Linked DNA regions of Roseiconus lacunae. The protein of the gene in region 1 binds, or shares a complex with, the protein of each later gene. Links are inferred from orthologs where the notes say so. Each region holds a gene or a part of one and is shown on either strand. Other genes may lie near its edges. The genes, in order: mnmG and FYC48_RS01860.

Region 1 (15,711 bases):
TGAATGAAGCTCATTCCCGCTGGTCGACATGGGCTCGCAGTTCCAAGTCGCTCGATCAAGTCAAAGAGCAGCACGCGTTGATGGCTTCCGGGCGAGTGAAAGATTTTCTTGGCGATTGGTTAGCCGAAGCGATCGAGATTCGCGACTTTGAATTGTCGGTTCGCGAAGTTCGCCAAGCGACCAAAGGTGAGCAAGAGAAACGATCTGGGCCGCATGTTGTCGGTTTTGAAACCTCCTCGATGTCTCTGTCCGAAAAGTGGACTTGGCCGGAGACAGCCGAGAGCGAGGCTCGGATCCGTTTGCCAGTCGACGAATTTCGAGCCGGGGATACACTGCGTTTTTGGCTGCAACAAGACGGCACGCTTTGGAATTCGACGGTCATCGATCATACGTTTAGTAGTCCGCTTTTGATCTGGCAGTTGGCTAAGGGATTACGGCTTGACGATAGCGCCAGCGAATACTCGGTCGCGTTGGAAACCGATCGGGCGTATGGGCCCCCGGTGAAGCTGGAACGAATCGTTAGCGGCAAGGCACGTCCGGCAACCGTGACGGATCAACCGCTAGGACAAAAAGTAATTGACCCGATTGATTCCTTGCCGCTTTAAACGGAGAGCGATTGCTAGGCAGGCCGACAAAACGTGTTTGGATCGATTGTGTGTATCGAATCTTTATTATTTGAGGTGTTCAATTCATGGACCGCGTCTTCAATCGATCTGTCGATCGTCAAAGCCGTTGGACGGCGGGTGGCTTCATCCTTGGTCGTGTCGCATTAATCCTGTGGGGCTGTTTGTCGGGCGCGACGGTTGCCTTTGGTCAAGTGGCAACGCAATCCGACTGGATGTCACTCGAAAGCAAACGGGAGACCGCATCGCGAAAACTTGACGAACGGGAACTCGCCAGGCGTTATCCCAACGGCAAAAGCTGGGCGGCAACGAAGGTACTTCGGCTACGTGGACTGGCGGTCAACGAGAACTGGGGAATCGAAGGTCGGACTCACGTGGTTTACACCAATCGATATTCCGGCAAAACAACTGTCCTGGACAATCGACTCGGCGACATCACGTTCGAGATCGAAGTGCTCGAAGCGTCTCAGCAGAGAATTGTTAGTGAAAAGCGACTGCGCGTTGCAGACTTTAGCGATGCCTCTCCGATTTTTAAAATTGGATTGGAACAACTTTTGGATGTCACCCGAGCCGCCGTCCCACCGGCGGATGTCGCGTACAAGTTGTTGGTCACGTACGGCAAAGTCGATCCTCGATACGAAAAAGCGTTGACGCGTTTGGCGGAGGTCAGCGGGTTTGATGTGGAGCGTTTGACGCAGATCGACGAAGCTCGGCTGGTCGAAGATCCCGCGCAGTACTCCGGCTGCACGTTCGAAGTCGTTTGGTCAAATGGTTTAGGAATAACAAAAGTCCGTCAAACGGCCGGACCGGTCACGGTGAAGCTTGACGACGTGCGTCGGTGGGCTCAAGCGGCCGATCCCTTGCTAGACTATTACGTCATGGAAAACGTCAATCGCCCCGTTAACGATGCGTGGAAAGTCGACGCGGGGAATGCCGGTTCGATGCTGGTCCATGGCGGCGGATCTTCCAGTGGTTCGATCCAACTACGCTACTTGCGCGATGCGATTTACGACGGAAAGGCCTGCCGGCAATTGGCGATCCAAAACGGTGACTTAGCATTGATGCTCGATCACAATGCGAAGAAGTACGACGCTCGGGTACGTGGCATTCAAGGGCGTGTCTTTTTCGGAAAAGATGACTACCTAATCTTGCAGGCCAACGGGACATGCGACATCAAAGCCGATGTTCGTAGTAAGAATCATCTATTGTTCGGAACAAAGTGGCAGCGGGATGTGCAAACCGACTTTCGCTATGAAGCCCAACGATTGAACGATCAGCCGGCGCGTTAGCCTGTTGCAGCCATTGTCGCTCTAGCGTTACTGAGCCAGTTTGAGGACAAGACTTTCGAGCAGGAAGCGGTCGAGTCCGTCGGAGCTGTGCGTGCCCTTTAAACGCAAGTCAGCATCGAGTAGCCACTCCAGCAGTTTGGCTGCTCGCTCGCGCTTCATTCGTTTCATATCCGCTGTTGCGCGACCAATTTCGAACGGTCGCATTCCGCCTTTGACGAGAGAGTCTTCCAGGTGTGGTTTTTTACCGGCACGTTCGGCGGCCAAGTGAATGGCGGTGGCCAGGCCGAGTTTGCGTAGCGAATACGCGATTTGTGGCAGTAGGGCGACCGGCGGCTGACCCCCAGAGATTAACTTGTCGAGTTGCAAAAGTGCTTCGGCAGCGTTGCCCGATGAAATCGCATCGGTAATTTGCCAAATCGTCTTGCCTTGCCATCCGGCGACAACGTCACGGACCAACTCTTCACCGATCGTTTCACCGGGCGGCTGGTAGCACGCAAGTTTGGCGATTTCGGTATCTAAAAATCCAACATCGTCGCCGAGCATTTCCACCAACGCGTCGGCAGCTTCGCCGGTCAATTTGGTTTGATGTCGGCCGGCGACAAATTCGGTCAAAAATTTACGACGTGATACGGCCGTCGCGCCGGTTTTTTTCCCCGTTTCCCCGCTACAGCAAATCAGTACGTGGGATTTGTCCAGGGCTTTGTAAACTTTGGTATTACTCGCGAGCGATTGAAGCTGCAAAATCAATCGTGCGACGCTGCCCGGTTTCGCCAAGTAAGCTTCGACTTCGGCCCGGTTCGACGACAGGAACGAATCGGCGTCACGAATCACGATGGCCCGTTTCTCGCCCATGTCGAATAACGAACCCGTCGAGAGTTCATCGTTGACATCGGACCAACGTGCGGTGTTGCCATCGAATTCCGTCACGTCGGAATCGCCAGCTAGCTTATTCGTCGCCCATCCCATCAATGTGCCGTCGCCGCCGAATAGGCCGGCAACAGAAAAGTCATGCGCATCGGCATCGCTGCTTTTGGTCAGGAAATCGAACGCGTGTACTTTGGACATGATGTTGACCAGGCGGTTGTTGTTTCCGAGTCCAAGGTGGCGCCAAGCTGTCGCACGAACCTTGCGGGGCTTATCGATTCAGTGAGCCGCGGGCCCAACGATGCCATCATCGCCCTTCGAGGCGCGTGGCTATCGCCATCGGCTCACTATTGTCGCCTTCCGCTCCGCGAAAGTAGCGTTCATCGGGCTTGGCATCCATCGATGGAAGGCCGTGGCGAAATCATAGACCGCGCCGCTGCGAAAACCCAGACCCTGAACGGGGAGGCTCTGGCGGGTGATGTCGATGTTCGATTTCAAATGTCACGATCCGATCGCTCACTTGCGTTTTCGTCTTTCGAGCCAACTGCCGTATTCCCAGCGATCTTTCCATTCGTTGAGATACGGTTGGTAGTCGGCGCGTTCGGTCCAGAACATCGGTCGGGGGTGCATCGGGTCGACGTCGCCTTCGGGGTAATCGCTTCCCGATTCGCTGGCATCGGTTTCCGCGAGCCACGCTTGAAGCTGTTTGACCATCCGCTGTTTTCGTTTGCGGTTTTCGGCGGAGACGTCGGTTGTTTCCGACGGATCCTCGACGAGGTGGTAAAGTTTAAAAGGGCCATCAGCCAACTGACGCGTTGAAATTTTCCAATCGTTGTCGACCATCGCGGCCATCTTCTTGTAGCGAAAGTAGAGGGCTGGAACTCGTCGAGGGGCTTGGTTCTCGCCGCCGAATAAGCGTGTCAAACTAGTGCCATCGGCCGGTCGGTTTGGAGTGGGATGTTGGGTATCGGCCAGTTCCAAAATCGTCGGCATCATGTCCATCACACTGGCCGGATAATTCGTCCGCCGCGGCTCGATCGTACCGGGCCATTCAATGATTCCCGGGACGCGCAAACCACCTTCATCGATCGTTCCCTTGTTGCCTTTCAAGCCGCCTGTGGTGTCAGGTGTGATCTTGGGCAAGCCGCCGTTGTCGCTGCAGTACCACAGGACGGTGTCCTTTTCGATGTTCAACCGGCGAAGGCTTTGGCGAAGTGTTCCGACACTGCGATCGAGCGCAACCAACTCTCCGTAGTGCTGCTTGGATTGTTCATCCAAATGTTCGAATGCTGATGCGTCTTCCTCGGAGGCTTTAAAAGGCGAATGAGGTGTGCCGTACCAGATCACAACAAAGAACGGTGCATCTTGTTTAGCGAGTTTGCCGATGTGATCGACCGCTTGTTCGACAACAACATCGGAGGAGTCACCGCGGTAGTCTTCGATTTGTCCGTTGCGGCTCATCAATGGATCGCGATCATAAAAATTGGTGACCGACAACCAGTACTGAAATCCGAAGGTGCCGGGATGAAACGGGTCGTGATCGAAGATTGGGACACCGGGGCCGCGCAATCCGTTGAGGTGCCATTTCCCGAAATGTGCGGTGTTGTAACCAGCATCGGCCAAGACTTTTGGCAGTACGGTTTCTTGGTGCCGGAGGGCGTAACCATGCTCGGGGACTCCGACGCGATAGCAGGAGCGGCCGGTGAGTACTGCCGCTCGCGTCGGGGAGCAGACCGGGGCACCGGCATAAAAACGATCGAATCGCAGTCCGTTGGCTGCCATCGCGTCGAGTTCCGGTGTTTTAAGCAAAGGGTGCCCGTTGTAACTCGTTTCTCCCCAACCTTGGTCATCCGCCATCACCAGGATCACGTTCGGTGGGGCGGCAGAGGTCGACATCATGGTGTTTAAAAAAAGGCACCCAGCGAAGACGGCGGTCGATCCAAATCGGGCGAGACGCGGAGGCGGAAGCATCATCATTGAGCCTGTGATGTGGAAGAGTGACGGGGGAGCAAACGGCAGCGAATAGAGCAGGGCAGGGGAGTGCCCGGAAAGACGCAGGTACGCCTGGTGCACCCGTGCGTCGCCGTCAAGCTGGCTTCATTGGCTTCGGTGACGCAGTGATTCGCTGGGAGGCAACGTCTTTCGCGAAGTCGCATCAAGCGGGCTTTCCAGATAGTTTATCCGCAGGAACGTCGGCGAGGGGCACTTAAGCGGAAAGGAAAGGAGGGATGGAAATCGTTGTCTTTTTCTTTCTTTGAAGCGACGAAACCCTGCAGTTTAATAGGGGTTCAATGCGATGTGACCGTGGTGAACGGCACCGCTTTCCCCGCCCTTGGACTCCATGCGATGAATTGCATGCAACTTCTTGAACGCCTGACTGGTATTGTGGTTTCGGCTTGCTGTTTTGCAGTGGTGATGGGGACCGTCGCGAAGGCTGACGACGGCGAATTGACCGTGGTAACGCTACGAACAGGGTATTTGATCGTTGAGGGACGCTACATACAGCCCCCTTATGTGATCGAGCACACTCAGGACACGATCACGATCAATGGCCAGGAGTTCGATCGCGACTATTTTCAAACCGCCGATGAGAAAGCAGCTGAGAAAGAAGCGGGGCAAAATACCGCCCAGCATCATCGTTCTCGCCAATTCTCTGACCGTGAGTTCGATGTGACTCCGGTTGCATTCGATGGCGGATCGGGGCGCCGAGAGTATCGTCGTGGCGAGCATGCCAATCGTAACCAATCGGATCGTCAAGTCGCTCGCGGCGAATCAACCGAGACGGCAGACGGCCAAGACGCCGATGGTGATCGCCGACGTGGTCGTGGAGGCTGGGGGAGTGGCCATCCATACGAAGGCCGCGGGTTCGGAGGTCCTTGGGGTGGTGGCCGTTTTGGCGGGGCACGAAGTTTCTATCACAATGGCGGCGGACAATCGCTGTATTCCGTCGCAAGCGATTTGCGGCAAGCGTCGATGGGGGGCATCGTTGCGATCTACCCCGAACACGAACCGTTGGTGCTCTACCCCAGTGGTGCGGGGTATCAGTTGCTTCAGTTGTTGACCGACCGGGCCAACATTTCGGCCGATCCGCCGGAAAGTTTGACGACGAATGAGGCCTCCATTTGGAGTCGTTTGGTGGCAGACTTTCGTCCTTCCGGGGACTTTACCGAACGGGCCGAACTTGACTTGCAACGGGTCGATGAAGCGGGCGCCGACGGCGAACGAACTTCGGCATCGGTCTTTTTGAGCGATCGTCTGGCGTATCCCCTTTCTCTGTTGGGGATGGTAGGCGTTGTGCTAGGGTTTGGTCACTTGCTGTCCAATCGGCCGACCGTTGACACCGAGACCCATGACGAAAAGAAAAGCCACAAGATCATCGTGCAGTCGCTGGTCATTATCGCTTTGTTCTCGATCGTCGATTTGGTCTGGACGTTGACGGCGTCCAATGCCGGCGCGATGAAAGAGCTCAATCCGCTAGGTAGTCAATTCATTAGCGATGCGCGACTACTGACGTTGTTTAAGTTGTCGGTCACCGGCATGTCGATCGGTATTCTCTACACCTTGCGTCGTAAACCGATCGCACACTTGGCATCGTGGTGGTGTTGTTTGCTGATGACCCTGCTGACCGCTCGCTGGGTTGTCTTTCAATCGATGTTTCTTTAAGGCCCGCTTATCGCATCGCCCGGCTTTGGCAATGCAGCAGATCCGTCTAGCCCCCGGCTGGGAAACCGATGGGGGCCGACTGCTGAGCCGCCGGCCCCAATTGTTGTACCGATCGATATTGCATGGAGATCGTAGCAAACGCTGGGCGACTGATCCTCATTTCAGATGTCGGCGGGACGCTAGCGAGTTCGGAAGCCCAAGATTCTTGCTCGCGGTGCCAAGCCGCTCGTCTGGATGGGCTGTTCTAGGAGATAACTGCCGGTGTTCCCTGCCTTGTCGATAGCGTCGATTCGCAGGTAGATCTGCCCCGGCAGTTTCGGATCTGCCGGCCAAACGTAGACACCGTTGTTTTGCAATCCGGCGGCGATCGTTGTCCATGGTCCAGCCAGCGAATCAGAAAACGCCAACGCGATTGGGCGAGTCGTTAGATGTTCGTCCGAGCAATCGTATTCGACCACTAGCGAACCGACGCGATCGCCCTCGCCATACCGCGCCGAGGTAATTCGAACAGAAGGCGGTGTTTGATCGACGAGGACGGCGATATCGGGTTTGTCACCGGCGAGCGGACTTGGACTGGCTAAGCCGTTGTTACCGAGCACCACGATGCGAAACGAGAACAAGCCTTCGCCTTTGGTAATGATGTCGAAGGGGCTTTGGCGGTCCGGGTCGGCACCCCATCGCTGCCACGTCCCACCACCGTCCAGGCTGCCATAGAGTTCAACTGATTCGACTCCGGTGGCGCCGACAGCTTCAAGTTCGTACTCCAAGCTGAATTGATTGGTTTCGCTGAAGCGATACGGTACCGAACGAGCCAGTTGGGCGAGGTCAAATTGACGTTGTTGTTCGCGTCCGGACGCTTCGGCTTTCTCAACACGGTGCCGACGTTCTTCGCTTCGTTCTGCCGCAGGCGCGGGGATCTGTTCCGGCGAGCCATTGATCGTCGTTTGATCGGATGGCTTCTCTGTTGGCGTGATAGGCTGCAGCGCTTTTTTGATCGTATCCGGCCGCTGGGGGGCATCGAGTGAGATCGACGGTTTGGCTAGCGAGTTCGCTGCTTCGGCATCCGGGGTCTGGATCCGTTCCACCGGCTGTGGCGAAACTTGCGGCGGATTCTGGCTGGGGGATGATGATCCAGAAGTATCGCTGGTATTGCCTGGCATGGGCTCTGCAGGTTCTTTCTCAGCGTTTGGAGGCGGCAGTACTTCGATGCCTTCCGGTGTGATCTTTGCCGATAGCCCACCCGGTGGCAGCTGCGCGAATTGGTCGGCGTCCGCGTTTACTTTCGCCGAGGTCGTTCCGGCGATCGGTGACATCCGCGACTGGGGCGAATCGAGTCGGCGTGTCCGAGCGTTTTGCGGGTCGGTACCGCGAAGTCCAAACCGATCCAAGCCAAACGTTTCTTGTCGAGTCGACGGCGGTTGTGTCGAAGGGCTTGCCCCGGTCGCGTCCTGCCATGTCGAAGGTGACTTCTGTTCGAAGACACGTTTGGGGACACTTTCGGGGCGAAGGCCGTTCGCATTGAAAGGCGAATTCGGCGAGGTGAATGTGGGTTGATTGGGCGGGCTTTGGATCGGCGGGCCAATTCGCAACTGCGGTGGATCACTTGGTCCGGCCGCCGTTTTGACCGGTGGCAAGCCGACCCCGGCAAGGCCTTTGCTCGGCAGGGTCGCGATTCGCGGACGGCGAAAGGTCTTGGATTGGACCGACGCATTGCCAAGGGAATCGAGCGCGGTGACATGCAGGACGATTTGTTTCCAGTCTTCTGACGGTTGGATTTTAAAATTGCCTTCCGTGTCGACAGAATCATTTTTCAGGGTGATCCATTGGCGGTTCACATCCGTCGCGTAGAGGATTCGTAGGGTCCCCAGTTGGCGTGGATCGTCCAAGACGAGTTGGGCCGAAAGGGTACCTTCCATGTTGGCTTCGCCAGTCAGGCCAATCGAGGGGCCGGTCGTGTCGATCACGATTTTCCGTTCCGCGGAAAGGCTAGCCCGATCGGCTTCGTCATCCGAGGTGATCGCGTGGGCGAACCAATGCTCTCCGTCCGTGCTCGCTTCAAAGTGCAGTTTCTCGACCGGAAGCGGTGATTCGGTCGCGATTTGCCAACTTTCCCCCTTGTCGGTAGAGACGTAAAGTTTCACGCTGCTGGCCGATGTTTGCCCATTGATGTGAAAGGGGATGTCGAACGAGCGAGAAGCGATGACAATAACGTCATCGTGCGAGCGCACGTCCTGTCCAACTGCGGTCGAGGCCTTCGCGCCAAGAAATAACGCGGCCAACAATGCGATCGTTCCCAGCGCAAGCTGATTGGCACGAGGGCCGCTTCGGTAGCGTGTGTCGGCGCATCGATCGATGCCTGCGGTCTGATTGCTGCACAAAGCGTCGGTCGTGAATCCCGTTGGCAGTCCGCAGGTTGGCGATCGGAAGCTCGCCGACAATGCGACATGAGTCTTGACGGAGTTTTGCCGCCTGCGATTGATCGATGGATCTGGGCCAATGACAGTCATCAAAATCGTCAAAGTCGAGTGAAATTGGTACACACCGTTTCTGTCGTCGGCAGCTTGAAGGGGCGATCTTGATTGCGATCGGCGGAAAAGACGGTGTCGCGAAGGTGACCGCCCGGAAAGAGTCGGCCTAAGCTGTCGGGCCAGTGAGTTAAGAAAACGAAAGACGTTCCAAGATGATTGAATACGAATACGACGTCGTGGTGATTGGCGCCGGGCATGCCGGAACCGAAGCCGCCGCGGCCGCCGCCCGCTTGGGCGCCAAAACAGCGTTGCTGACTACCAATTTGGATACCGTCGGGCAAATGTCCTGCAATCCCGCGATCGGCGGCGTTGCCAAGGGGCAAATTGTCCGCGAAGTCGACGCCTTGGGTGGGTTGATGGGGCGGGCGATCGATGCCACTGGGATACAGTTTCGTTTGCTCAATCGCCGCAAAGGCCCGGCGATGCACAGCCCTCGCGCGCAAGCCGACAAGAAGGCGTATCAACAATTCATCAAGCACGAGATCGAACTGCAGCCCGATCTTGATCTGCGGCAAGAAACCGTCGAAGACCTGCTGACCGAAACCACCCCCGACGGTGAGAAACTCGTCGGCGTACAAGTCCGTGGTGATGCGGTCTATCGCGCCCCGACCGTCGTGCTGACAACGGGGACGTTTCTGTCGGCGGTGATGCACACCGGCGATGCGAAAACCGCTGGCGGCCGAGCAGGCGAAGGGACAACGAGGGGAATCAGCGGTGCGCTTCAGCGATTGGGATTCGCGATCGATCGATTCAAGACCGGAACTCCGGCTCGATTGAATCGACGGACGATCGACTATCGATCACTAGAAGAACAACCCGGGGACGATCAACCTCAACCGTTTTCGTTTCTCAATGACACGATCGACATTCAGCAGGTCCCGTGTCATATCGCAATGACAAACCCAGCGGTCCATGATCTGATTCGAGCCAACTTGCATCGGGCGCCGATGTATAGCGGGCAGATCAATTCACGCGGACCGCGATATTGTCCATCGATCGAAGACAAAGTCGTTCGCTTTGCCGACAAAGACTCACATCAGTTGTTTCTCGAACCGGAAGGCCATCACACCGAAGAAATCTATGTGAACGGCATCTCGACCAGTCTGCCCAGAGATGTTCAGGATGCGATGTTTCGTCAGATCGAAGGCCTTCAGAATGCGCAGATCATGCGCTACGGGTATGCGGTCGAGTATGACTACTGTCCGCCGACTCAGTTGTGGCCGCACTTGGAGTCAAAGACAGTCCCTGGTTTGTTTTTGGCCGGACAAATCAACGGGACCACCGGTTACGAAGAAGCGGCGGGTCAAGGCTTGATCGCCGGGTTGAACGCCGCCCGCATTGTCGCCGGTAAATCGACTTGGGTGCCAACACGCGATCAAGCTTACATCGGCGTGTTAGTCGACGATTTAGTGACCAGCGGTACCGACGAGCCGTACCGGATGTTTACCAGCCGCGCGGAATTTCGATTGTTGCTGCGTCAAGACAACGCGGACCGGCGATTGACGGCCGACGCAGATCAGTTGGGCCTGATCGAGGCTACTCGCCGTGACGCTTTTCAGCAAAAGCTGAAAGACATCGCCAAGGCGATGGAGTTGCTTTCTGCGTCAAAGGTCAGCACCGCCAAGGGGGATGTCAAAGGAGATGTCTATTTGCGGCGTCCCGAAGTCGATTGGGAGGTGATGTGTTCGATCGTGCCCGAACTCGGGGCGATCGGGGCTCAAGCCGCCCAGCAAGTTGTCTTTGATATCAAGTACGAGGGCTACGTCAGTCGCCAGCGAGACGAGGTGGCTCGGCAGCAGCGGATGTTGAAGAAAAAGATCCCACAGACGTTCGACTACGCCACCATCACGGCAATGCGTGGCGAAGCTCGTGAAAAGCTCAGTTCGATCAGACCCGTGACACTCGACCAAGCCCAGCGGATCAGCGGAATCACGCCTGCTGATATCGCTCTTTTGTTGGCCTACCTCGAAGCACCCTCAAAATAGGCAACGGAGAAAGCGGGAGTGCAGCGGGCGAGCGAATCAGGTCGGCAGACGCCTCGGTTTCTCTATTGGTGTTCGCTAAACGCAGATTGTTCAATCGACGCAGATTAGTGGTTCAACTGCGAATCCTGGCTTTTTGAGCACTCAGTTGTCCAGGTGAAAGTTCATCTCTGTGGCTTGATCGCAGGTTGAATGGGCTCGGACTCGCTGTTCTGACTTGGCTAGAGATGGCGTTATGAGATGGCGTTATTGCGTACGCGATCGCTTCAATGGGTGGGGAGATGCCAGCACAGACCGTGTGGGAATGAACCACCTATCTTGACCCAGGTGCCGGAAACGGTAAGATTCGCTGGTCGGGCAATGCAGGCAAGCTTGAGGGTTTTGGAGTTTGCTGCTACTTACGTTTTTCGCACAATTTGCGGCGAAGTGCTCTTGTGCAGAAGCGTGGGGGTTTTGCTAAAAGACGCGTGTCGTGTTGGTCTAGTGACGAACACGGCTGTGCAGAATTTTGATTGGCACGGAAAGACGCGCGTGATGGGCGAGCTTTGTTGAAAGCAAACAGCCCACCGACTTACGCACAGGTTGGGAATAGGCTCGTCCAGCAGGGAGGATGGTTTCTGCGATGACCACGAAAACGGTCTTTACGACAGGCGAAGCGGCGAAGATTTGCAAAGTCAGTCAGCAAACGATCATTCGTTGCTTTGACAATGGCTCGCTGAAAGGCTTTCGCGTACCGGGAAGTAAGTTTCGACGGATTCCTCGTGAACAGCTTTATCTGTTCATGAAGGACAACGGAATTCCGACCGATGCGCTCGAGAGCGGCAAGAAAAAATTGTTGATCGTTGACGACGATCAAGACTTGGTCGAACTGATGAAGGAAGGGTTCGAACGCGACGGTCGATTCGATATTCGAACCGCCAACAACGGATTTGATGCCGGAATGGGCGTCAAGGAGTTCCGTCCCGACCTCGTCGTGCTCGACGTGATGCTTCCCGATATCAACGGTAAAGAAGTTTGCCAGCGAGTTCGAAGCGATCCGGCATTGGACATGGTCAAGATTTTGTGCATCTCAGGGATGGTGGAGCACAACAAGGTTGACGCGCTTAAAGCGGCCGGTGCAAACGATTTCATGCAAAAGCCATTTGCGATCGATGATTTGGTGCTTCGCTCGTGCGAGTTGTTGGAAATGGAACGTAGCGTTAGCTAGCGTTTTGTATCCAATCGGGAATTCGAGTTCGACGCATCAGCCTTGGGGCTCAACCGTAGCGGAAGCCGTCGAGGCATTCGGTAGTCGCATCGTCGCCTTGTGCTCCGCAAAAGTAGCGATGACTTACTCAGCTTTCACCGAGTGAAAGGCGACTATCGCTAAATAGACAAACCGCCAAGCCATTCGGTAACCGGCGAGTTCCGCTACCCAAGAATAGATGTCGCGTAAAACATTGCAGTGCCAACGACAATGGACGTGGTGAGCGTTCCAACACCAACGGAAGAGCCGATGATTTCGCAATCGACTCGAACGCACGGCTGGTGGGGGCTATTGCCGCCGATTGTTGATGACGAGTTTTCTGGGCAAGAGCAACACGATGGCTCACCAGATGCCCCGTCACGAAGATGGTGGTTACCGTTGTCCGATACGGCAATGACTGCAATGTCACTAGCGTTGTCGAATGAGCCTGATCAGGCAAGCCGATCGCTGGAGCGGCGTTTGATGAAGGCGATGGCGAGTGATCCGCCGCTGCTATTTTTCGCGATGTTGAACGCCCCGACTGGGGCTCTCGTCGCACTCTCTGAGCTGGCCGGTTGGTTTCTAACCGATGAATTTCATTCGCTTGTTTGCGACAACGAGTGGCTGTTGGCCGCTCCTCAATTGAACGATGCCCAACAGCGACAATGGTCCTGGCTAAAAGCCAAGTCGGTTCGCCGCGATCCCCAGACTTGGGGTGATGATTTAGGCGATTGGTTAAAGGTTCTGGGACCTGATCCGGCAGGCGTGTTTACAGATCGTCTGCCGCGTTTGATTTGGGATTTGGACGAACAGGACAATTCAGTCCAGGTTGCCGATGGCAGCCAATTGTTGCATCGACTGGCACAATCGGCGCGTCGGCAGCGGAATATCGAGAGTCAATTTTTAGCGTTTGCCGAAGAACAAAAACTCGCCTCGGCGAAGCAGCTTGCTTATGGCTTAAGTCACGAGATCAACAACCCGCTTGCAAACATTTCCGCCCGCGCCCAATCGCTTGCCCATCAAGAGGATGATCCAAGGCGCCGTGAGTCGCTCGAGCAGATCACTCGGCAGGTCTACCGGGCCCACGAGATGATCGCGGGGTTGATGTTTTACGCGAATCCGAGCGAGCCCGAATTTGAGCGAGTGGACTTGGCGGAGGTCGCTTCCGAAGCGTTCGAAGAGTTTCGAGCCCAGCTCGATTTGTCGAGTGCCGACTTAATTCTCCATCTTCCCGATGGGCCTGCCGAAGTCATTGCGGATCGTTTGATGATGCTCGAAGCATTGCGGGTGTTGCTTCGCAACGCGGTCGAAGCGGTTCAGGGACGGGGCACGATCGTGGTGTCACTCGGATTCGAATCTGGTGCAGCCAAAATCGGTGAAGAAGAATCGATCGAATCGCGGGCATGCTGGAATTTATCAGTTGCTGACAGCGGTCCCGGGCTGACCGAGGAGGCTCGACGACACGCGTTCGATCCCTACTACAGTGGTCGCGAGGCTGGCCGTGGTCTCGGACTTGGTCTCTGCCGGGCACTTCGAATTGCCGAATTGCATCAGGCTTCGATTTCGCTTTCAAGCGGTTTGGCGGGATGCGTGGCAACGCTTTTGGTTCCCGCGGCGGGGTGAGGATCGCTTCCTCACAAAGAAACGCAGGAATCTTGACCGCGAACGTCCTCTGTCTTTCGATGGCCTGGTCTTTCCAAGCCCTGGTCTTTCAAAGCCACAGTCTTTGGCGGATAATCGCGGCCAAGACCATTTAAACCAATTTCAGAGCTTAGGATTCATGCTCGATTCTGCATTTGAATTGCTTCGTCAGCAGGCTGAGGGAGAGAGATCGGCTGTCGAGATCGCTCAGCAGGCGATCGCCGCGATTGAATCATCGCAGCCTCAGCACAACGCTTACACCCATTTCGATGGTGATTTGGCATTGGCGACGGCGAAGGCGATTGACGAGAAACGTGCCGCCGGCAAACCACTCGGTCCGCTCGCCGGTGTCCCCGTTGCGGTCAAGGATGTGATTTGTACATCGGACATGCCGACGACCTGTTCATCGAAGATGCTGCGTGGGTTCCGGCCACCGTATGATGCGACCGTCGTCGAGCGATTGCGAGCGGCCGACGCGGTGATCGTTGGCAAGACCAACATGGATGAATTCGCGATGGGCGGCAGCACCGAAACCGGTGCCTTCGGCGTTACCAAAAACCCATGGGACGTGACGTTGACCCCCGGCGGCAGCAGCGGCGGAGCGACCGCGGCGGTGGCGGCTCAGACGGTACCGCTCAGTTTGGGAACCGACACCGGCGGCTCGATACGCCAGCCGAGCGCATTTTGCGGTGTGACGGGACTGAAGCCAACCTATGGTCGAGTCAGCCGGTATGGGTTGGTCGCCTTTGCCAGCAGCCTGGATCAGATCGGTCCGATCGCATGGAGTGCTAAAGAGTGCGCATTGCTGCTCAATACGATCGCCGGATATGAACAACGCGATTCGACGTCGCTCGATCGTGTTGTTCCCGATTATGTCACGGCGACGGATTCGAACGACTTGCGCGGTGTTCGCGTCGGCGTGCTTCGCGAGGCAATGACCGCCGATGGGGTCGACCCCGCGGTGCAAGCAGCGGTGGCACACGCGATCGGCGTGTTCGCCGAATTGGGGGCCGAAATTGTCGACGTGGATCTTCCCCACCGCGAGTACTGGGTGCCGACGTATTATGTAATCGCACCGAGTGAGGCGAGCAGCAATCTGTCGCGATATGACGGTGCCCACTACGGTCATCGTAGTGAAGACAGCGATAACCTAGAAGCGATGTACTGCAAAAGCCGAGCCGAAGGATTTGGTGCGGAAGTCAAGCGTCGCATCATGATCGGGACGTATGCGTTAAGCGAAGGCTACGCCGACCAGTACTACAACCAGGCGTTAAAAGTTCGTGGTTTGATCCGCGCCGACTATGACGCGGCCTTTTCACAGGTCGACGTGTTGTTGGGCCCCGTTACGCCGACGCCTGCATTCGAACTGGGGGCCAAAATTGACGACCCGATTCAAATGTACCTATGCGACCTATTCACCGTCGGCGCCAACTTAGCCGGGGTGCCTGCGATCTCACTGCCGGCCGGATTGACGGACGGTGGTCTGCCGGTCGGGATTCAGTTGCAAGCCCCCGCGCTCGAAGAATCGCGGCTCTTGTTCGCCGGAGCGGCATACCAGTCGGCGACGGACTATCACACCAAACGACCTCGCGGATAAGCCATGGCTGAGCTACCGACTACGACGATTATTGGACTGGAAGTCCACGTTCAACTGCGAACCCAAACAAAACTGTTCTGCGGTTGTAGCACCAAGTTTGGTGGACCGCCGAACACGCAGGTCTGCCCGGTTTGCTTGGGACTGCCGGGGGCGCTTCCGGTGATGAACGAACAGGCGATCGAACTGGCAATTCGAGCCGGACTAGCACTTCAGTGCGATATCCCGCCGATGACAAAGTGGGACCGAAAGCAATACTTCTATCCCGATTTGCCCAAGGGCTATCAGATCAGCCAATTCGA
Region 2 (15,710 bases), on another replicon or contig:
GATGAGTTCTTAGCACTTGGCGTCGAGGAACTGTTCGACGCCCCACAGACTTGGGTGCTCGTCGAATGGGCCGACAAAGTCGAATCGGTGATGCCGCCGGAGACCCTATGGATCACCATCGAAGCGAGTGACCGCAGATGCTTTCGCTTTGAATGTCAAAACGCGTCGGTCCTATCGACGTGTGATGAAATTGTTCGTTCGTTGCTCTAACGCTCCGTCGAGACAAAATGTCTGGCGTGGCTCATCAGCCGACAGGCGTTAATCCCGGTTATTGCGCAGAAACCGTGTCTAATGCCGTTCGGCTGCTTTAGATTTTTGACGTCGAAGAAACACTACCAGCATGACGGCAAGCTGGCTCGTCGCACAAACCCGACGTGTCAGTTTGGCTACAATGACGGGGCGTTGTTTGGCGGCTTAGAGTCTGGCGGATTCGATTCGAGCTGATTCAACGTTTTCTCCACTCATCGAGCGTTTGAATGCTGAGACTAGTATTGATGGTAGTGTCGTGCGCGGCGTCGATTCAGTGTCGCGGGGAGGTGGTTTTTACGCTCAGTGAAGCGACCGTTCCGATCGGTGGCACTGGCCAGCTTGATGTTTGGGTCTCGACTTCCGGGACGACCGAGACTTTTGCGTCTCTAGAGTTTGAGTTGCTGACCAGCCCCGACCCGTACGCCAACCTTTGGTTTCAAAGCTCACAATCGGAATCCTTTGCGACGTCTCCAGACTACATCTTTGCGGGAGACAGTGAAGCGATCGCCGCCGACGAAGCGATCACGGATCCGTCCGGACAAATCCGCTTGGAGTTCGCGGATAGCACTTTAAGCAATCTGGACGTCACGTTATCGCCTGGCGAATCAAAACGAATGGCATCGTTGGGGATCCAGCACAACGGAGATTCAGCGGAAACCTTTTATGTCAGCTTTTCCGGATGGGTACGTCAAGCCGATGGAACTCCGCTGCAATACTCAAGCAACTTCGGTAGGGTCGATGCGATTACCGCGATCCCCGAGCCTGCGTTGCTGTCCGTAATTGCTTTTGCGTCTGTTCCGCTTTTACTTCAGCGCCGACGGGTGAATGCAAATCAATCGCACCTGTAGGGTGCCACGCACCTGTAAGGTGCCACCCACCATTTGCACATTGGAGATTTTTCTCGCGTGATTCCAGAGGACGTTCGGCAGTTATTACTTGCTTGCAATAATGTTGAGTCGACTCATCTGGTACCCGGTGGCTTGAGCGGTGGATCCGTGTTCCGATGTGTTGTCCGCAAAGACTCTGGTAGCCTTTTGGGCTCAACTGAAGCAGCCGCTGGTTTTGCTCTCAAATGTTGGCCCGCGGGGGCGTCAATTCAACGTGTCACCCAAATTCACCGAGTCGTATCAGAGCTGGCAATTCGGACTCGGATCATTCCGAAATACAGAGCGGCTCTCAACGGGCAGACTTTGGTAGCCGATCAACAGGGGCGACTCTGGGAGCTGGCCACATGGGTCAACGGTCAGCCGATCGCTCAGGACGCAGATTGGGAGCTCGTTCGAAAAGGTGCTCAGGCAATCGGTTTGGTTCATCGGACGCTCCGCGAACTCAAACCTTGGCCTGCTCTGTCCCCGTCGGCCGCGATCGAGGAACGACTTGATCGGATTCGCCGGGGCTCTGTCACCCTGCAGACTTGTCTTGCTAGCAAGACAGTGGGGTCTGTCCCCCAGGAGCTTTGCTGGCGCGTTTCCGATGCCTGTCATGTGCTGCGGCTACATTGGGAGCGGAAATGCCATCAAATTGGTGCCGAACTGGGAGAGTTTCGCGGCGTTGATTTGCCACAACATTGGATTCTTCGCGACGTTCATCAGGAGCACCTGTTGTTCGACGCCGGGCAGGTCACCGGTATCATCGACTTCGATGCGATGAGGGTCGATTCACCCCTTGTCGATTTTGCCCGCTGGTTGGGGAGTTTCCAGTGTTTTTGGCAGGCTCCGGCCCAGATCGCCGAGCAAACGTTGGCGGAATGTTCTCCCGGCACGCCATTTCCTGCACTACCAGCAACTTCTAGTAAACTATTGGTAGCGATTGCCCGTGCTTCACTATGGATTAGCTTGGCAAATTGGGTCGTCTGGTTGATAGACGAGTCACGACAATTTCCTGATTTAGACCGTGTGCAACGGCGACTTGGTCGATTGACCGATTACGCCTCTCGCGATGCAGAACATTGACGTTTTTTGTCCTCGACAAGTAAACTTCGGGGGCAACAAAAATGATAGTGCGAGCGATCATGAATCGAACCGATACCCCTATTCGAATGATGCGGCGACCAGCAATGACGTCTTCCCTGTACAGCATGGCTTCGTCCCGTTTGACGTTCCAAAATTCGCGTCGGCTGGCTTGGGCCGCTGTCGCTTTTGTGGCGTTGATCTCGGTCGCGATCGCGGCAAGCCCGGTCGCCGCGCAATTTGACACTTCGACGTTTAATCCCGATGGGTTCGGGCAATTGGGAAGCAGTGAAGATGACGAAAGTCTCTTCGGCGATATCAATTTTGGAAGCATCGCGGAAAACAACGCCGAGCCCTATAAGTTTTCCGCCCGTTACTTCGCATCGGGTGACAAAGGCCGTTTGGAAGTCGAAGCGATCATTGGAAAGTCATGGCATATCTACTCCACGACTCAGCCATCCGGCGGTCCTCTGCCAACCAAGATCAGCATCAAGAATTCAAGTTCGGTAAAAATCACCGGTCCCGTCCGGCCCGACGCGCCGCCCGCCAAAAGCGTTTCGGACGTTTACCCGGGCGTAACGATTGAAGAACATGACGGCAAAGTCGTGTGGTCGGCACCGCTTGAACTTCCCCGCGGATATCAAGACGCGATCGAAGTCGACATTAAATCGTTGGTTTGTAAAACCGGCGGTTCTTGCATGCCCGCGAACGCGACGTTGACGGCAGCCCACGCCGGTCCACTGGAGGGCGGAACCACGGTTTTTGCGAACGCCGACGACGCGGCTAAGAATGTCGACCCATTTGCCGATCCGGCTGCAAAGACAACGAAGTTTCAAGAAGAGGATTACGAGGTCTCCTGGTTGGCCGGTGTTTCAGCGTCGATCGCTCCCGGCCAACGTGGGCAATTGGTGTTCCGTGCCAAACCATCCGGCGAATACCACGTCTACAGTGCGAAAACGGATGATAGCCGGAATGCGACCAACTTTGTCGTCACCGAAAAGGGCGGCCTGAAAGTTGGCGAGCCCCACACAGAGCAGCCGCTTGTCAAATCGGAAGTGCTCCCCGCGGTACGTTATCACAAAGGCGACGCGACTTGGTCACTGCCGATCTCCGTTCCCCAGTCCGTCTCGTCTGGTCCGCATGAACTGAAGGGCTTCATCGCCTACCAAGCTTGCACGGACAGCAGTTGTTTGCAGCCGATGGGGTTGGAGTTTACTGCGACGATCAATGTCACCGACAAGACCGAGCAAACACTTCAGCCGATCAAGATCACCGCGGCAAAGTACGTCAACGTCCTCGACGCCGCAGCCGAGAATGCTTGGGTTGATCGAGTCGCTCCGATCGGAGCGACCGAAGAGCCAAAGCTGTCTTCGCAGTCGACCGCCGATGACGAAGCGATCGCAGTCAATGATTCTGCAACGGCTGAGGATGGATCAGAGGACGCCGTAACACCGGTTGTCTTGAGCCAGTCGGAGCAAAAAGCTGCTTTGCCGTTCATTTTGTTGCTCGCCTTTGGTGGCGGTTTGATCTTGAACCTGATGCCCTGCGTATTGCCGGTCGTTGGTCTCAAAGTGATGAGCTTTGTCCAACAAGCCGGCGAAGATCGCAAACGTGTGATGATGCTGAATTTCGCGTATGTTGCCGGAATTTTGTGCGTCTTCGGATTGCTCACCTGCCTCGCCGTCTTCGCTTCCTTCGGGTGGGGACAGCAACTCGCCTACTTCCCCGTGCGTCTTGGGTTAACTGTTCTGATCTTTGCATTGGCGTTATCGTATTTGGGCGTTTGGGAGCTGCCGACGCCGGGAATCGCAACGGGTGAGAAGTCACAAGACCTGCAGCAACGTGAAGGTCCGGCGGGGGCGTTCTTCACCGGGATTTTCGCGACGCTGATGGCCACGCCTTGCAGCGGTCCGCTGTTGGGGGCGGCCTTGGCGTACACGATCGCAATGCCCGGACCAGAAAAGGCGGCCGTGTTGATGACCGTTGGTTTGGGAATGTCGATTCCCTACATCATTTTAGGGATCTTTCCTAGCTTGGTTGGTTTCTTGCCCAAGCCCGGCAACTGGATGGTGACGCTCAAAGAGTTTTTGGCGTTTCTGTTTCTCGGAACCGTCGCGTTCTTTTTCAATCAGTTCAGCGATGGGCAGAAGTTGCCGGTCTTCGTAACCTTGATTGGTGTTTGGTTTGGTTGTTGGGTGATCGGTAAGGTCCCGCCATGGGAATCACTGCAAAAGCAGGTGCGCGGATGGTCAATCGGTGTGACCAGTGCGATTGTCATCGGGTTGGCGGCGTTCACCTACCTGACCGCCAAACCCGTCATTCGAGCTGAAGGCAGTGGCGTCGAGTACATTGTCGACGACCACCTGCGTTGGGAAAAGTATGACGAGGTGCGTTTGAAAGAACTGCACGCGATGGGCAAGACTGTCATGTTAGACTTCACCGCCGCATGGTGCGTGAACTGTATCGTTAACAAAGAAGTCGCGCTCGACACCGAAGCGACTCGCAAGATGCTCGAGGACCTTGATGGCGTTGCGATGCTCGCCGACTTAACCGATCAACCTGAGGATCTGGTCAAAAAACTTGAAACCGAACTCGGTAGCAAGTCGATTCCGATGCTTGCGATCTACCCTGGGAAATCTCCCGGCAGTCCAATCATCTTGCGTGATCTGGTTAGCCAAAATATGGTGCTCGCTGCCCTTCAGGAGGCGGGCCCCAGTGTCGGCGATGGAAGCGACTCGGCAGCCAATGTCGCCGGCTCCTCACCACAGGCGACACGTCTGATCTCGGCCGTCAAAGAACCGTCGCCCGTTGCGAGTCGTTGATGCGAACGGTGAAGCAAGAGCCAGTGAAGTAAATCGAGTCATGATGGGCGTCGTCGAAGTCGGCGAAACGATCGTTGCAATCGCGACACCGTCGACTCCGGCGGTGCGCGGGGCAATTCGAATGTCGGGATCCGAGGCGATTGAAATTGTGCGCCGGCTTGGGATCGAGCCGACAAGTCACGCGCGTCCCCATTGTGTCGACGATCAAGTAGATCTTGGCGAACCGCTCGGCCGGGTCCCTGTTCGTGCGTTGCTTTGGCCAACCGCACGCAGCTATACCGGCCAGCCGTCAGTCGAACTGCATACCTATGGTTCGCTACCCATTTTGCAGTCCCTTGTCGATGCGTCGATTGCCGTCGGCGCTCGGGCGGCGAGGCCGGGAGAATTCACGATGCGTGCTTTCTTGGCCGGTCGTTTGGACCTCGCCCAAGCCGAGGCGGTGCTGGGGGTTATCGACGCCGAGTCACGCGGGGCGCTCGATCATGCACTTCGGCAGTTGGCGGGAAACCTTTCCAAGCCGATTGAGCGGCTTCGGGGCGAACTGTTGGACCTGTTGGCCGATGTCGAAGCGGGACTCGATTTTGTCGACGAAGACATTCAGTTTATTGAGGATGATCAGCTGACGGCTCGACTGACGTTGATGGCTGAAAGTCTTTCGAAGACACGTGAACAACTCGAGTTACGCCGCGAGGACAAATCGAATTGGACGTTGGCTTTACGAGGCCTTCCCAATGCAGGGAAGAGTAGCTTGATCAATGCGATGGCCGGACGCGACGCCGCGATCGTGACCGATGTCGCCGGGACGACTCGTGACGTCGTTGCGATCACGATGCAGATCGGTGATTTTGACGTGACTTTTGCCGACACCGCTGGATTAGAATTCGTCGAAGGTGACTCGCCGGAAGATCAGATCATGCGGGTCGCGCAGAGTCTCGGCGGTCGGGCCGGTCATGATGCTGACATACGGCTCTGGTGCGTCGACGTCAATCATCGGGACTTCATTGTACATGCCGATCAGATGAGACGACTGGCCAATGAGAAGCGGCGGTCGTCGATTGATTTGTGGGTCGCAACTAAATGCGATGATCCTACATGTTTGGTGGAGCCACCATGGATCGCGACGAGTGTCAAAACGGGACGCGGCCTTGAAACGCTGCGTCAATCGATTGAACGTTCACTCGAGCAAGTTTCAGGGAATGACTCGGCGTCCGTCGTCGGTACAGCCGCGCGGTGTCGCGGTAGTCTGCTCGCAGCCGAGCAAGCGATCGAAGCGGCGATCGGTTTTGTTCGTGGCGGTAACGGTCATGAATATGTCTCTAGCGAGCTGCGGTTAGCCGCATCTTTCTTGGGTGAAGTCACCGGCGCCGTTTACACCGATGACATACTTGATCGCGTCTTCAGCCGTTTTTGTATCGGCAAGTAAATTTGCCAGGCGCCGTCAGGCCGCGCCCATGCCTTTGATGCGTCGCCATGTGCTGAACTGTCCCATGTGGATCATCAGGTGTCCGCCCAAGTAGAACCCATGCATCGCCGCGATCGTCGGGAACTTTTCACGCATCGCTTCGTTCGGATTCGGTGCATCGAACTGATCATCGGTAGCTAATCGGACCGTTTCGATCGCGAGTTGATGAGATCGGCGAAAAGCATCGACGACCGCATCCATGTTCGGGTAGATCGTTCCGTCGACATCGTCCCTGCAGGCAGCATCCTTATTGAAGCAGGTCTCAAACGCGTCAGTGGGTTCGATCGACGCGGCGTCCCCGCCAAGCTGCGAGACGACTCGGCAGGGATACAAACTCAGGTGCCCGAGGATGAAGCATGGGTGATTAGCCTGAACAGTCGTATCACCGACGGCAGCAAAACGTGCAAAGTCGTCTGGCCCGACTCCCGTCAGCAGTCGGTCCGCGTACCCCATTGCTAGCTTGGCCGATGCCGCGATCATCTCTCCGATCAAATTGCCCGACTGGCTCATCTCGTTCCTCGACATTAAACGTGGTTGATACTCAAAACATCCCGAGTGTACCGAAACCATGTAAAAGGTGTCAGGACTCTTTTCGGCGATCTGGTGTGTGGTTACACTGGGGGAATGCCACGACCCAAGCGAGCCGACGAGAAGAACGCCATTTACCATGCCTTTAATCGAGGCAACGCGCGATCGACGATCTTTCATAAAGACGCCGACTATGAGGCCTTCGAGAATATTCTCAGCGAAGGATTAGAGCGATACCCGTGTCGTATCTTGGCATACCAGTTGATGCCCAATCACTGGCACTTCGCCCTGCAGCCGACCGCAGACGGTGGGATGAGCAATTTTTTGCGGTGGGTCAGTCTTACCCACACGATGCGATACCATGCCCACTACAGCAGTTCTGGCGAAGGGCACGTGTACCAGGGACGCTTTAAAAGCTTCCCGGTCCAAGACGATGACCACTTTCTGACGCTCTGCCGCTACGTGGAACGCAATGCCATGCGAGCCGGACTAGTCGCCCGCGCAGAAGCCTGGCGTTGGGGATCACTTTATCGGTGGAACTGTTCGAGCGAACCGATTCCGAAGCTCCTCTCGCCCTGGCCTATCCGTCGTCCTCCAGGCTGGCTGGACCGAGTGAATACACCACTGGAGGAAAAGGAGCTAGATCGAATCCGCTGGTCGATTCGTCGGGGCAGCCCGCTAGGCGATGCCGGCTGGGTCGAGTCAATCGCCAGGCGTTTGGACTTAGAATCGACACTCCGTCCAAGAGGCCGCCCTAAAAAGCGGCCACCAGGGAACGGTAAAGAGTCCTGACCCCCTTTTTTGGGGTGGCCCCTCGTTGGGGTGGGGGAAATAGGATGTGCGTTGACGTGGTGTCGTTCGGTTTGCTATAGCCGTCGATGAGCAATATTTTGGGGCGATATGATTGCCACACCGCCCCCAGCCGCTTCGGTTTTGGGCCACCGGCCCGGCCGAAAAGACACCAAACACCGAGTACCTGCTTTCTCCGAACGAATCGGTCTCTGCCGGGCAACTCGCGAAACGACGACGAACGGAATCGAACGATGGGCGAGATCTTTGGACTGCCAGTATTCCCAATCTTTGTGTTCATCTGCGCCGGGTTTGGTCTTGGCTATCTCTATTTCTATTCCGACGGTGACGACAAGGATCAGCGAGTCAAGGAACTTGAAGAGCAACTGAGGATTCAGACGAGCGGTCAGCAAGATCAAAGCGGTCAGGTCGAGCAGCTGACTCGGTCGTTGGAGACCGCGACGTCCGACGTCGATCGATTGTATGACGAGATCGCCGCGCTGCGTGCAGACAATGAAGAGCTTGACGCGGCGTTAGCCGAGGCAAAATCCGATTCGCAAGACCGGACAAAAAAGCACCAGGAGATGCTCGAACAACTCGATTCACTTCAGATCGCGAACGAGTCGTTGCAGAACCAGTACGAACAAGCTGTTGCGGCGAAAGAGCGAGCGATCGCGGATCGGGAAGTGGTTGATCGCGAAACTCATTCGACAGAATCGGCGACGATCGCCGCAAATGAGAAGATCGCGCGGCAAGACGAAACCATCAACGCTCTGCGTGAATCGAATTCGGCACTGACGATCGAGGTCGAGGAACTGAATGAAAGGCTGGAAAAGCTTTCGGTGTTCCAAACTTCTCACGCAGAGCTAACTGCGTTAACTGAACAGTCCGAACGTCAAGCTGTTGAACACAATGAACTCGTCGCGTCGCTGCGGGAAGAGTTAAAGCAAAAAAACGACCGAGTCGCGGGGCTGGAAGATAGCTTGGAAAAGTTGCAGCAATCGGTGTTGCTGCGACAACGTTCCGACGAAGAGCTTGAACTCTCGTCGCAACAACTACTCGAACAAACTGAAACGCTGCAATCAGTCCTCTCCGAGAAAGAACGGCAAATCGCAACGCTACAGGGTAGCCTGAGCAGCCAGCAAAGACAGTCCGAGCAAAACGAGACCATCGTCGAACAGCTGCGGCGGAATATCGAGTCATTGGTCGAACAAAAAGACGAAGCGACCGGCAAGTATGCTTCGATCGTTACCAGCGTCGAATTAATGCAACAGCAGCTGGCGTCGGCGCTCGACCAAGCCGAACGGACTGCGGATCAAAATGAGCGTTTGGCAGACCTCGTCGAAGAAAAGCAAAACCAGATATCGGATCTAGAAACCAAGCTTGTCAGCGCCGAAAGCTATCGAAATGAGCTACTAGAACTTCAGCTCGAAAATGATGGCCGGATGTCTGAGTTGGACGATCGAGATCGCTTGATCGCGACGTTGCGAACGGAAATCCAGACACTTCGATCTGAGTTGCAGGAACTCATTGACGTGCGTCAGCAGTGCGATGATTTGGAAGCACAATGCAATGAGCTTAGCCTTCGATGCGGTCAGCAAAACGAACAACTGGAGCAACTGCCGGTCCTGCAAGCTGAGCTCGAAGAACTCGATGCGGAAATGGAATCCTGGATCAGTGATGTGGAACAGGAGCATGCGATTCGAGTCAGCCTGGAAGCAAGTGTAAGTGATAAAACAACGCGGATTGCCGAGCTTTCCAAACGTTGCGAAGAGATCGAGCCACTGAAGGCTGAAAATTCACGGTTGGGAGAGACCGTAACCGCGCAACTTGAAACGATCACGCAGCTTAGTGAGCAGCTTGAGTCGACTGAGTCAACGTTGCGAGATTCCGAAGAGGGACGAGAGCAGCTTCAGGAGCAACTTGCCGTCATCGAATCCCTTGAAAGTGACAATCAATCGCTGGCGGACAGACTGCGTGATCACGTCGACAAAATGGAATCGTTGACCAACAGCGTCCGTGACAAAGACGTGGAGCTGACCGAGCTGCGCTCGAAATCAGAGTTGGCCGAAGAGCTCGAGTCGAAGCTCGCGACATTGCAGTCGCAACTGCAGACACAATCATCGCTTGCCGAAGATTTGGAAGATCGATTGGGAGCCCGGGAAGTTGAAATCGCATGTCTGCTCGAACAGGTGGAATTGGTCGGGCCTTTGACCGAAGCGAACGAAGCCATTTCGGAACAACTGAAGGAGGCGAATCGACAAATCGCCGGGCTGAATGCTTCACTGAGCGATCAAGAGATGGAGATCGAATCTCTTCGCGAATCAGAGCAGCAACTCACCGAGATCCAAGAACAATTCGAACTCGCCCTACAGCAAAATGATCAGGCAGCCGAAGTGATCAAAGCCGTCGAAGCAGAAACTGCTTCCGTCAACGCACGGTACGAAGAGCTTACGGTGACGTGCGAAGATTTACGGTCGATCAACCAAGAACTTCGGGACGAGGTCGAAGTTCGTCAGGAACGATTGCAGTCGGCAGTCACGACGATCGAATCGATGGGGGCTGATCTTCGCGAAAAAGAACAAGATATGGCAGATCTAAAAAGCCGGATGGCTGATGTAATCGATTTGGAAAAGCAATTGCATCTGCGTGATCGAGACATCAATCAATTAAAACAACAGAGTGAGCTGCAAACGCGGGCATTCGCTGAGCAGCGTGAGGAGTTGCTTCGTTTGCGTGATGAAGTGGTCGACATGGACGCAACCCGTCAGCAATTCGAATCGGCAAGGCTACGGATAAGTGAGTTGACCAACAAATACGAAACTCTGCTGTCAACGAACAAGACGGTCCGCAATCATGTCGACGAGTTGACTCGCGAGCTGGATTCTGGCAACGAGGTCATCGCCGACTTGCGGCGTCAATTGTCCGAACGATCGGATCAACAGCAGGCAACGACGGCCCGCTTAAAAGATGTGTCTGCAGAACTTGAAGCATTAAAACGTGCGAACGAGCTGCTGATCGCGAAGGCGTCCGACCTCACCGCTCATTTGAAACGAGTCAGCGAAGAACATGAGGCAAGCTTGCAAGCGAACGAGCAGGCTCACTCTCAAATCCGTGAACTGCAGACTGAAATTCATCGCCAGAACACCACTATCCGCACTCTACGGCGTGACCGTGGATCGATCGATCAAATCGACACTCGCGATGCGGCATAGTTGAACCTGCTCGTGCTGAAAGTAAGGGCTCATCATCCGGTAAAGAATTGCTTCATGCTGTGGCTTGTGCTCCGTCTAGACCAACTGGTCGGGTTCGACTCATTAACCGACGTGCGTTGTACACCGGCTATTGCACTGAAACCGTGGCTAACGCCCATCGGCTAAGTCGCATTTCAGATATCGACGAAGCACCTACAGCAAAAGTCTGTTGAAGCAATTCCTTCGGCATCTAGATGTTCGCTTTCGGGGGGCTAACTTTGGTTGGCCCGGTGTACCGGTCTTTCCGGCGAGCTTTTGCGGTTCTGCGGTCACCAACTGATTCGGCGACTTTGGCCCGTAGCTCTGAATAGATCCAGAAATCGAGCTCGAGATCGTCTTCACCGATGGCGACAAAGTTGTCGTGCCATGACTGGACCAAAGCTTGTTCGTCGCCGTTTTGGGATTCGATACAAGCGACTCCTGAGGAAACCAATTTCGCCATCTTTTTGAAGGAATCATCGAGCTCGTTTTTGTTGACCAGTCCGATCGCTTCGCGAAGGTCTTCGACCGGCGCTAGGTGCACACAAGCCATCGCGCGCACAATCAGGAACGTCGCGTCGATGCTATCGGGGCGATAGGTCACGCCATCTTCGAGCAATTGACCGACCAATCGGTAGTCTCTTCTGGCGAGTCCGGCCAGGATCGCGGGAACGAGGTGGTTGGCTCCTCGATTTTCCACCTTGTGAAATTTTGCGGCGACCGAGCTTGCTTTTCGCCACTGTGCACCGGCAAAAAGCATCCAAAGGGCGGGTTCCCAGAGTTGCACACGCGAATAGAGGGTCGATCCAAGTTTGCGAATCAGTTTAAGGGCGAGTCGATTGAAGTGTTTTTTGGTTTCGGGGTCGTCGGAGCGGCAACCGTTGTGAACTTTTTGCAGTAGTTCGTGGGCGGCCTCGCAGGCCGCGTCATTCCGTGGCAGTTTACCGAATCGTCCGATGGCAGCGGCGATGTCGCCGCCACCGACTTGCAAGATCCCCCATGCCCTGCCTACGCCAATCGATGCGTTCTTTCGTTTCATCGTCTTGGCTAGAACGCTTGCCAATTCACCGTCTGGGGGGAACTCAAACTGCTTAAGAGATTCGATGCAGACGTAGTAAGGATTTTGGTCATCAGGCAAACGCTGAAGCACCGTCACAAACCCCTGGTAGTCTTTCTTCGCCAAAGCGAGCGTGCTTTGAGCGATCGCCAACGGCATCGGTTCAGCCTTATCGGACATCGAAGACACGAGTGATTCAATTTTTGAGATTTCGTTGTCATCGATATATAGACCCAGTAATTCTGGGATTGCATAGACGTATTCTTTGTCGAGCTTAATTGCGTGCCGCAGGTGCTCCTTCGCAGCGTCGCGGCTTCCCTGGCGTAACTTGGTAGCCGCGATATACCCGTGGCTGGAAGCGAGATAGGGGGCGCGATCAAGAAGTTCGTTTGCCGCACGATCATACAGTTCGTTATCTTCCAGTGACTCGGCCCAATCGGCCAGGCGTCGCCAGCCATCAAGGTTGGTCGGGTCGCGTTCCAGTGCCAATAGGATCCGATCACAGGCTTCTTTCGTTTTGCCGTTAAGGTTCAGCAGGTTGGCGGCATAGAGGTTCAATTGGTTGAGGTCGAAGGGATCAATCCCATCTGGCGAGCAGGCGGCGATCGCTTCGTCGACCATGTCGCGTTCATTAAATCGTTGAGCGAGCAAACCATGCAAGTCAACGTTGCGTGGGTCGCGACCAATCGCCGATCGAATGACGGCGACCGATTCCTCCCACTGGTCTTCACGATGTAGCATTTCGGCCAAACGTAGGTTGGCGTTGGAATCATGAGGCCGCTGGGCGACGAGTCGTTTGGCTGCATCGACCGCATCGGATTCGCGGTTTTCGTATTGGCAGAGCGAAAGCAGTAGCTCCCACGTTTCCCCGTTGTTGGGGGCGAGCATTGCCGCATCGAGAATCAGGGTCGAGCGTTCATTGTCGTCTTCGACAACTCTGCCAAGCTCGACCATAAGATTCGAGTCGGCAGGAGAGGCCCCGAGTGCGCGCCGGAGAGTTTGTTCGGCGTCTTTGGGACGTTCGACCGCTTGGTAGACGTGTGACGTTCGAATGGCCAGTTCGCTATTGAACGGATCCAGTAGCAACGCCTTTTCAAAAGGATCGAGTGCTGCCGGCAGGTCTCCCTTGGACAGGAATACTTCGCCGAGGAACTGCCAATACTCGGGAAGGTGACTGAAGCGGTCTTGAACATCCGTCAAAGTCTTTTCGGCGACGTCGAATCGTTTGCACTCGCAATGATGATCGGCGGCGACCTTATGCATGATCAATACATCCGGACGGACCGCACGCAAGCCATCGAGTTGTTCGCATAGTTCGCTGTCTTCGACGATCCCCGTGGAAAAGCGTTTATAAGCGATCACGCCATCGCCATTGCTGGGTTGTTCGATCAACTGTTGAAATATTTCGCCGAGAATTTGACGGGTCTCTGCTTCGTTTTCACAGAGTTTGATCCAGGTCAACATCGCCGGAGCATGATCACAATCACTTTGCATGGCGAGTCGGCAATTAGCCCGAGCCGCATCGAGTTCTCCTCGTCCGACCAGTGCTTCGGCTAAAATGTTGTAAGACATCGCCGAGCGTTCACATTCCAAACCGCGGGTTGCGCTTCGATGGGCTTCGTCATACCATCCTGCAGCCGCGCAAACGAGTGATCGTTCACGCCATGCCCAGGCGTCGTAATCACAGGTTTCTAAGATTCGATCGAGATACTCGACGGCTTCTTTGTACCGTGCCGCGCGGTGTAGGTATTCGGCCGTGACAGACAGTAGGCTACGGCAGTGTGGGAATTTTGAAGTGATGGCTTCGAGGAATGTCAGGGCACTATCGAGACCTTCCAGGTCGGCCTTTAATTCTGCAATTCGGTTGACCGCGTCGAAGTTCATCGGCTGAAGCTCGTATAGTTCCAGCATCGCTTGCAGCGCGTCTTTGGGATGGCCGTCACTGATCGCCAAATTCGCCTTTGCATAGAGCACTTGGTCGGCGGGCAATGCAATCGTTGCGTTCTCCAAAAGCTCCAGCCCGACCGAAGGTTTTTCAAAACTTCCGAGTGCCGATGCGGCTTCACAAAGAAGTTCGGCATCGTCGGGGCGTTTCGCAAGTGCTTCACGAATGACATCTGCGGCTCGGTCTGCGTGGGTGGTGCGAGCGAGCGCGTAGGCGTATGTCAATCCGGGATTTCCGCTGGCATGCCCGTGTTTCTCGAAGCGTTCTTTTAGAATGGCTATCGCTTCGTCCTTTCGGTTCATACGAGTCGCTGCGGCTAAGAAACGACGCGCGTGATCCTCGTCACGTTCGCCGGACATCGCGGCCAAACGCAGGAGTTCCAACGCATCGTCACGTTTCATTTCATCCCACAACCGAATCGATTCCTGAGACAATCCGTCGGGATTGGTGGGGGCCGTTTTCAGGATCTGTCGAAGCAGGTCGTTGCGTTCTTCACGATCGTCTTCGCTTTCAAGAAGCATCAACAGACGCAATCGACTTTCGGTGCTCGGTGTTTCGCCTTTGACACATTCGCGTAGTCGTTCGATCACTTTGTCTTGGCGATCGATCATCGACAACAAATCGCATTCCGCGATCGTCAATAGTTGATTCTTGGGGAACTTGTCTCGCAATGACTGAATCGATTTCAGACGCAGCGGCAGGTTCATGTCATAGCGAGCAAGCTCGGTTTCAGACCAGAGTGCGATGGGATGATCTGGCGAAGACGTTTGTAGCGTTTCCAGGATCCGTACGGCTTGATCGCGGTCATGGTGTTGCAACGCAACGGCAATCGCGTGTTGCTGATCATATTTGTCAGCATCCGGCAGCTCGATCGCATCGAGACGTTCCTTTTGATCACTGGGGATCAGTACCAGTCCACGCGGTCCAAATGCTTCGTATTGCTCGATAAATTCTTTGAGCAGCGCTTCAATCCCGTGCCATGTTCCCGGGTCTTGCATTAAGAGAACGCCACGGCGGGAATCGTATCCGCAGACCACGTTGATATGGCCGCCACCGGGATCAACCGTTGAAATCCCGAAGGGAATTTTCGCGTCGATCAAAGCCTGTGCCGATGATTCGGTCATACGGAACTCGCGCGCGATCAACCCTTGGGATTCAGCCCACACGCGTTGTTTGACAGGAGCCGTTCCGTCGTAGCAGATTTCATCCACCACGGAGTCATGATCCACTTCCAGTCCCCAGTACGCTGATAGCATCGCCAGCGTAGCCGGCGCGCACGTCACATCGTTCTGGCGGACGAAGGGGACCTTCAGACGAACCCGTTTGCCTTGTTTTCCATGGTTTTCAAGATTCTTCGCCAAGGTGTCATGAAAAGGGTTGTTTGCTTTATGGGCCAAGCAAATCGAAGTTTCAAGATCGCCGGCATGGCAAGCGAGTTCGGAGCGGATCTTAGCAATTGTCGATCGAACGCTGTCCCGTTTTGCACGGCCATCACGCAACGGATCGGCAAGCGGAAAGAACTCTTCGATGTTCTCTACTAACTCGCTCGCTTTTTTGTACTGGCGGTTCTGGATTTCCATCGTCGCCAACTGCAGTCGGCAACTGCCCGACTGGTTGGATTCGATCGATCGGTAAAGCAAATCAAATGCCTCGTCGATCTGGTTGTCTTGCAACAA

Evidence for each region.
Region 2: the proteins of mnmG (region 1) and FYC48_RS01860 are in contact, whole or in part, in a solved structure (PDB 9HIP), measured with the Escherichia coli proteins. The link is inferred for Roseiconus lacunae from one-to-one orthologs.

The regions. Positions count from the first base shown.
Region 1 is NZ_VSZO01000012.1:154,513-170,223, reverse strand. Bases 8,587-11,535 are described here. They hold mnmG (tRNA uridine-5-carboxymethylaminomethyl(34) synthesis enzyme MnmG), read left to right. Parts: upstream 8,587-9,119; coding sequence 9,120-10,952; downstream 10,953-11,535. Other genes in these bases: FYC48_RS16910 (hypothetical protein), read right to left, coding at 8,587-8,946. Also shown: FYC48_RS16935 (hypothetical protein), read left to right, coding at 1-605; FYC48_RS16930 (hypothetical protein), read left to right, coding at 692-1,912; holA (DNA polymerase III subunit delta), read right to left, coding at 1,940-2,977; FYC48_RS16920 (sulfatase-like hydrolase/transferase), read right to left, coding at 3,293-4,675; FYC48_RS16915 (DUF5658 family protein), read left to right, coding at 5,132-6,439; more of FYC48_RS16910, read right to left, coding at 6,619-8,586; FYC48_RS16900 (response regulator), read left to right, coding at 11,572-12,156; FYC48_RS16895 (sensor histidine kinase), read left to right, coding at 12,445-13,797; Asp-tRNA(Asn)/Glu-tRNA(Gln) amidotransferase subunit GatA, read left to right, coding at 13,955-15,412; Asp-tRNA(Asn)/Glu-tRNA(Gln) amidotransferase subunit GatB, read left to right, coding at 15,416-15,711. UniProt on the Escherichia coli protein: NAD-binding protein involved in the addition of a carboxymethylaminomethyl (cmnm) group at the wobble position (U34) of certain tRNAs, forming tRNA-cmnm(5)s(2)U34.
Region 2 is NZ_VSZO01000001.1:550,135-565,844, reverse strand. The notes cover bases 4,304-7,251. They hold FYC48_RS01860 (tRNA modification GTPase), read left to right. Parts: upstream 4,304-5,060; coding sequence 5,061-6,443; downstream 6,444-7,251. Other genes in these bases: FYC48_RS01850 (transposase), read left to right, coding at 7,107-7,251; FYC48_RS01855 (DinB family protein), read right to left, coding at 6,459-6,992; FYC48_RS01865 (protein-disulfide reductase DsbD family protein), read left to right, coding at 4,304-5,020. In the rest of the region: tRNA (adenosine(37)-N6)-threonylcarbamoyltransferase complex ATPase subunit type 1 TsaE, read left to right, coding at 1-210; FYC48_RS01875 (hypothetical protein), read left to right, coding at 477-1,097; FYC48_RS01870 (phosphotransferase), read left to right, coding at 1,155-2,201; more of FYC48_RS01865, read left to right, coding at 2,306-4,303; more of FYC48_RS01850, read left to right, coding at 7,252-7,802; FYC48_RS01845 (coiled-coil domain-containing protein), read left to right, coding at 8,054-11,014; FYC48_RS01840 (tetratricopeptide repeat protein), read right to left, coding at 11,244-15,710. UniProt on the Escherichia coli protein: Exhibits a very high intrinsic GTPase hydrolysis rate. Involved in the addition of a carboxymethylaminomethyl (cmnm) group at the wobble position (U34) of certain tRNAs, forming tRNA-cmnm(5)s(2)U34.